2 linked regions of the Dehalococcoides mccartyi 195 genome follow. The protein of the gene in region 1 interacts with the protein of each later gene in a pairwise test. Links are inferred from orthologs where the notes say so. Each region holds a gene or a part of one and is shown in the gene's direction. Other genes may lie near its edges.

The links.
Region 2: the proteins of DET_RS04950 (region 1) and DET_RS01430 interact in binary tests that used the Escherichia coli proteins (3 or more experiments, as listed by UniProt). The link is inferred for Dehalococcoides mccartyi 195 from one-to-one orthologs.

What each region holds. Positions count from the first base shown.
Region 1 is NC_002936.3:870,645-873,687, reverse strand. Bases 150-2,868 are described here. They hold DET_RS04950 (iron-sulfur cluster assembly scaffold protein), read left to right. Parts: upstream 150-1,176; coding sequence 1,177-1,560; downstream 1,561-2,868. Other genes in these bases: iorA (indolepyruvate ferredoxin oxidoreductase subunit alpha), read right to left, coding at 2,861-2,868; DET_RS04935 (indolepyruvate oxidoreductase subunit beta), read right to left, coding at 2,272-2,856; DET_RS04940 (CBS domain-containing protein), read left to right, coding at 1,777-2,265; DET_RS04945 (hypothetical protein), read left to right, coding at 1,562-1,762; DET_RS04955 (SHOCT domain-containing protein), read right to left, coding at 755-997. Also shown: more of DET_RS04960, read right to left, coding at 1-149; more of iorA, read right to left, coding at 2,869-3,043. UniProt on the Escherichia coli protein: A scaffold on which IscS assembles Fe-S clusters. Exists as 2 interconverting forms, a structured (S) and disordered (D) form. The D-state is the preferred substrate for IscS.
Region 2 is NC_002936.3:236,766-239,951, forward strand. What follows is about bases 239-3,100. They hold DET_RS01430 (cysteine desulfurase family protein), read left to right. Parts: upstream 239-1,024; coding sequence 1,025-2,176; downstream 2,177-3,100. Other genes in these bases: cbiB (adenosylcobinamide-phosphate synthase CbiB), read left to right, coding at 239-737; DET_RS01415 (hypothetical protein), read left to right, coding at 753-1,013; DET_RS01435 (adenosylcobinamide amidohydrolase), read left to right, coding at 2,190-2,996; DET_RS01440 (ABC transporter substrate-binding protein), read left to right, coding at 2,993-3,100. Outside these bases: more of cbiB, read left to right, coding at 1-238; more of DET_RS01440, read left to right, coding at 3,101-3,186. UniProt on the Escherichia coli protein: Master enzyme that delivers sulfur to a number of partners involved in Fe-S cluster assembly, tRNA modification or cofactor biosynthesis. Catalyzes the removal of elemental sulfur from cysteine to produce alanine.

The sequences.
Region 1 (3,043 bases):
ATTGAGGGGAATACCAAAGCAGTCAGGCTGTACAGGTAAGCTGCAGAAGTACCCAGGGCGATAAGAGTATTCATGTCCGAGGTGCGGTTTTTCAGGGCGGCAAATGCCCCGCGGTAAAAACGCAGCCCAGCCCAGAACTGCACGGGCGTAGCCAGCAAGAACATAATAAATTCCTTGCCGCCAAAGGCTGGCAGGAATCCTATAATCATAAGGCTTATTCCCAGCACCAGAGCAACTGTAAGTTCCTGTTGCAGTTTGCGGGTTTCGGCATTTTCCGAGCTGTTAAGCTCGTTTTGGGGTGTTTCTTCCGACAGCAGTTCGTAGCCGGTGTTTTTTATGGCTTGGCTGAGTTCACGGTAGGAAATAAAATCCAGATACTCCACATTGGCAGTCTGATTAGCCAGGTTTACACTGGCACTGAGAACCCCGTTTGTGTTCTTCAGGGCTTTTTCGGCTCTGGCTACGCAGGAAGCACAGTGGAGGCCCTTTATGGGGAAAATGGATTTGCGGCTGATAACGCCGTAACCCAAGCCCGAAATAATAGATTTAATATCTGCCAGGCTGATAACGGCCGGGTCATAGCTGAATATAAGTTTGGCGGAGGCAAAATTCAGTTTGGGGTCTGTTATCCCGTCTGTTTTTGACAAACGCGCTTCTATACTGGCGGCGCATCTGGTACATGACATACCGCTTATACCCATGATTATCTTTGGCAAAGTATCCGGCAGGTTCTTTTCAGGCATTATTTTTAAGCTTATGACAAAAGGTCTTTCTTCATTTGGTCAAACTCTTCTTTACTTATTTCACCTTTGGCGTAGCGTTCTTTCAAAGTTTCCATGTAATGGGTTTTAGTGGCTGAAGATGAGGGCTGCCCTTTCCGGACAAGCTGAACAATACCCCAGATAATTAGGCCGATAATGGCGCACCAGAAAATCAGCATGAAAATACCGCCGAAAAACATCCAGCCCCAGCCGGCACTTGACCAGTCAAACATCATGGTTTTGGCCTCCTCGGCATATTTATTAATATCATATAATATTATAGCATATCAGATATGATTTCAGATTTGACTGTTAAGCTCCAAAAGTATGTGTTAAAATTATATAAAGGCTGGGATTTTGATTTTTGGCTTTTCAGTTGTTATCCTAGTAGTATCCGGGGAAAAGGGGATGGAAAATGGCTTTTTACTTTGAAAAGGTGATGGAATACTTTGTGAATCCTCTTAATTCGGGTGAAATGGAAAATCCTGACGGCATAGGCAGAGCCGGAAATGACATTTGCGGAGATGTTACCGAATTTTACATAAGGGTAAAAGATAACCGTCTGGTGGAAGTGAAATTTAAAACTTACGGCTGCGGGGCAGCTGTGGCTATATCCAGTCTGGTAAGCCTGATGGCTACCGATAAAACAATTGAAGAAGCTATGAAAATTGATAACAAGGCAGTAGAGGCTGAGATTAAGGGGCTGCCGCAGAACCGCAGCCATTGTTCCCAGATGGGCCCCCAGGCCCTGCACAGCGCTATTGCTGATTATAAAAGCAAAGTTCAGGCCAGAGGTTAATATGACACATTCAAATTCTGCTAAAAATCCGACTGCTTGCCCATACTGTGATATTGCTACCGAAGCGGAAGCGCGTATGCCTTTCTGCAAGGCCTGCAAGCTGTCACTTTTTTACTGTCCGGCTTGTGGCGGGTTGGTCGGGCGGGGGGAAGCATTTTGTCCCCATTGCCAGGCAGAGATGACCGGACAAAAAGAAAAATAGACGGGTGAGGGATTTTGGAAAACGTTATAGTCAGTGAACTGTGTGAAAAAATATCTGAGAAGCGGATGGTCCGGGATGATATGGGTATTGAGTATGCCATAAAGGCTTTTGCTTCGCATACCCATACCCACGTCCTTTTTGTGGTCAATAAAGATGGCGTTTTGACCGGGATTGTTAAGCTTAAGCAGCTGCTTGAGTGGGTAAAAGTGAAGCTGAATATCGTGTCTGAAAAGCACATTGTTACCCGCTCGGATGCCTTTGAGGTGCTGCGTCTCAGCCAGTCATGCACTATTAAAGAAATAACTTCCGAAATTATCAGCGTCAAGCAGGGCGATACCATTGCCCATGCCGTAAACCTGATGGCCGAAAAGGAAATGGTGGAAATACCGGTAGTAGATGACGCTGGCAAGCTGGTGGGCGAACTCAGGATTTCAGATTTGCTTTCCAAGCTGATGGTGGATATTGAGACCGCCGAATCTGATAATACCTGCACTACAAACTAGTTTTACCTAGCGTGAAGCCGCGTATCCGGCGGCAAATGCTTTCAAATTGCCCTCAAGTAACTTTGGGGGCAAACGCTTTTTTATAGCCCCGGCTAGTATCTCGTGGTCAAAGGGCAGATAACTGGCGGCATATCCCAGCAGGTAAATATTCAGCATTTTGGCATTCCCAAGCTCTTTGACTGCCTGGTTAGCGGCTATAAAATCTGCTTTTATGCCCATTTGTTTATACCCCTCAAGTATTTCGGCATCTGAAGGGTATTCTGCAATGCCCAGGCTTATTGAGGCCGGGGGCATGGCCATATCATTGATAACGGCTTTAGTCTGTTTGCCCAGATACTCCATATAGCGGGCGGCCTCCAGTTTTTCAAAGGCAATTATCAAATCAGTCTGTCCCTGCGGGATAAGGGGGGAGGATACTTCTTTATCAAAACGCAGGTGGCTGACTACACTCCCGCCGCGTTGTGCCATGCCCAAAGTATCTGTCTTTTTGACATCATAACCGGCAGCCATGGCCGCATCACACAGAATATTGCTGGCCAGTATTACCCCCTGTCCGCCCACGCCTACAATCAATATACCAAACTTTTTCATAAGTTTACGCCGCCTCATTGGTTTTAATGGCTTTTTGGGGGCAGACCTGGGAGCACAGGTTGCAATTACTGCCGGTGCAAAGGCCTGGGTCTATAAAGAGTTTGTCACCGTCACGCTGTATAGCCGGACAGCCTAAAAGCAGGCAGGCATCACACCTGTTGCACAGGCTGGTGTCTATGGTATTTGG
Region 2 (3,186 bases), 630 kb from region 1 along the record:
TTGATTATCTGGGCGGCCTAAGCTTTGCCTTATACCTGATAGCCGCCTTTTTAATCCTGAAGACCACGTTCTGTTTACGCTTTAACGCCCGCATGTCTTTACTGGTGGAGAAATACCTGAAAGGCGGGGACTACCGGATAGAGAGTGCCGCCCCGGAAATCCGCTATCTTCTGACAACGGTTGAACGTGACAAGGAGGACGGATTTGCTCCGCCCATGATATCCTCCACCATCCGTTCGCTGGCGGAAAACGCTTCGGATTTTCTGGTAGCCCCTCTGTTCTATTTTCTGATTCTGGGTGTGCCGGGGGCGGTGGCCTACCGGGTTTGCAACACCCTGGACGGTATGCTGGGACACCGCGGTGAGTACGAATACCTGGGTAAGTTTGCCGCCTGCCTGGATGATATCATTAACTATCTGCCGTCCAGACTTACCGGGCTGATGTTTATACTGGCGGCTTTTGTTTCGGGGATGGATGGCCAAAACGCCTGGAGGATTGCCCTCAGGGACCAGTCCAAAACCGAAAGCCCCAATGCCGGCTGGCCGATGGCATCTGTTGCCGGAGCACTGGGGGTAAGGCTGGAGCGGGCTGGCCACTATGCGCTGGGGGATGCGGCAAAACCCCTCAGCCCCGGTCACATTGGTCAGGCCGTAAGGCTGTTCGGGGTGATGTCCGCTATCAGCATTGCCATCAGTACGGGCATACTGCTGGCGGTATATTTAATAAGCTTGAACTGATGGGAGGTGGCTTTTATGGCCAGAGAAATGACACATTGTTACGTTAAAATACCGGTTAAACCGCTGGATGATACTGCTATGGAAAAACTGCGCCAGCTGGAGCAGAAGCTGGGTCTGCCCTTGATAGCTTTCAGTGCCCGCAGTGACGAATATGCCAGGTTATCCGCTGAAGAATTGGCTGAGCTGGATAAGCTGGGGGCGGAACTGGATGCCTCTATTGTGGCTTACTCCCGGGGTAAAACCGCCCGCCCTGCCGGGCAGTCCTGCAGGATATAGGGGGAAATACTATGGATGAGCTGATTTACCTGGATAATGCCGCCAGTACCCCGGTTGACCCGAGGGTAGTTACGGCTATGCTGCCTTACTTTACCTGGCACTACGGAAACCCCTCGGCTATTCACCCCATGGGTCGCAGGGCGGACGAGGCTCTGGAAACCGCCCGTGAGCAGGTGGCCGCCCTGATTAACTGCCAGCCGGAAGAGGTTATCTTTACCAGCGGCGGCACCGAATCAGACAATCTGGCTATCAGCGGTGCGGCGATGGCTGGCCGGGGCAGACACATTATTACCTCGGAGATTGAGCACCATGCCGTGCTCTTAGCCTGTCATGCCCTGGAAAAGAAGGGCTTTGAGGTTACCTATCTGCCGGTGGACTCCTTCGGGCAGGTTTCTCCTAAGGACGTGGAGGCGGCCATTACTCCCCAAACGGCTTTGGTAAGCATTATGGCGGCCAATAATGTAATCGGCACCCTTCAGCCTGTAGCTGAAATAGGGGCTGTCTGCCGCCGTCAGGGAGTTATTTTCCATACCGATGCCGTCCAGATGGCCGGTCACCTGCCGCTGGATGTAAAGCGGGATAACATAGACCTTTTATCCCTGTCTGCCCACAAGTTTAACGGCCCCAAAGGGGTGGGAATACTCTATGCCAAGGGCGATGTGCCTTTAGCCCCGCTTATTCTGGGCGGTGGGCAGGAAAGCGGCCTGCGTTCGGGTACGGAAAATGTGCCCGGTATTGCGGGACTGGGGCTGGCAGCCGGGATAGCCGCACTGGAAATGCAAGAAGAGGCGGGCAGGGTTTCCTCCCTTCGTAAAAAACTGGCCGAAGCCATACTGGGGTCTATTCCCGGCAGCCGCCTTAACGGCCACCCCCAAAAGCGTCTGCCCGGTAATCTGAATATCAGTTTTGAAGGAGTGGAGGGAGAATACCTGAGCAAGGAACTAGCCAAGCAGGGTATCTGCGTATCTACCGGTTCGGCCTGCAGTTCGGCAAGCCACGAAGCCCCTTATGTGCTTCTGGCGACCGGCCTTGAGCGTGATCTGGCTAACTGCTCTATCCGCCTTTCTCTGGGTAAAATGACCACCCCGGAGCATATTCAAAAAACCGCAGATACTTTGAGTGCGGTAGTCAGCCAAATCCGCCGGCAAACCCCGGTCTGGTAGGAGGAAAAAGCTTATGCAACTGAAAAATACAGGGTATTCACCGGTAACTTTGGAAAGGGAGGTCTGTTCTTTGCCGGGTGTAAAAGCCGAAGTGTTTTCCACTCGTGTCTGGGATGCCCCGGCTAATCTGCTGGCGGTCTTTTTTGATGAAGACCATGCCGCCCTTTCAGGTACAGACGGCTACGGCAGCATCCGGCTGGTCTGCAACTGCTACCTGCCAAAAGATTTGTGTGATTACCTTCATTTCAACCACAAAGATTACGATGATTATTTAAAAGACCTGAAGCAAGAGATGGCCTCATTTTACAGTCTTGAAACCCAGGAAATCTTCATGCTGTCCACCGGGGTCAGCATGGACGAAGTTTGTTATACTCTTGAATCCGGGGATAAGCTCTGGGTCTGCGCCTGGGTTACGGCCGGTTTTAAGCATAATGCCATGCGGATAGGGGTGGATAAAGGCGCAGGACTGGAGGTTGAAGGGGAATGCCAGCCCTGCGGAACTATAAATATCATTACCGCCACTAATGCCCGGCTGGACTCTGCCGCTCTGGCTTCCAGCTTTGTGACTGTTACCGAAGCCAAGGTGGTGGCCCTGCAGGACCTTAATATCCACAGTTCATTTAATCCGGCCTTGCAGGCAACTGGCACTGGTACTGACCAGATAGTAGCGGTTTCCGGCTGGGATTTTGGCTGCCGCTATGTCGGCGGGCATACCCGGCTGGGGGAAATGACGGCCAGAGCGGTTACCTCCGCCTGCCGGAAAGCCCTCAGCATCCAGCTGGCCAAAGACCCCAATTATCACTCCGGGGGTAAAAAATGAGTACAGCTGCCAAATACGCCACCCGCCAGATAACTGACCAGGCCGGACGCCAGGTTCATTTCGGCTGCTTGCCCCAGCGGATTATATCCCTTGCCCCCAGCCTGACCGAAATAGTGTATGCCCTGGGAGCGGAAGACCTTTTAAAGGGCGTGACTGACTACTGTGATTACCCTCCCGAAGCCAAAAACAA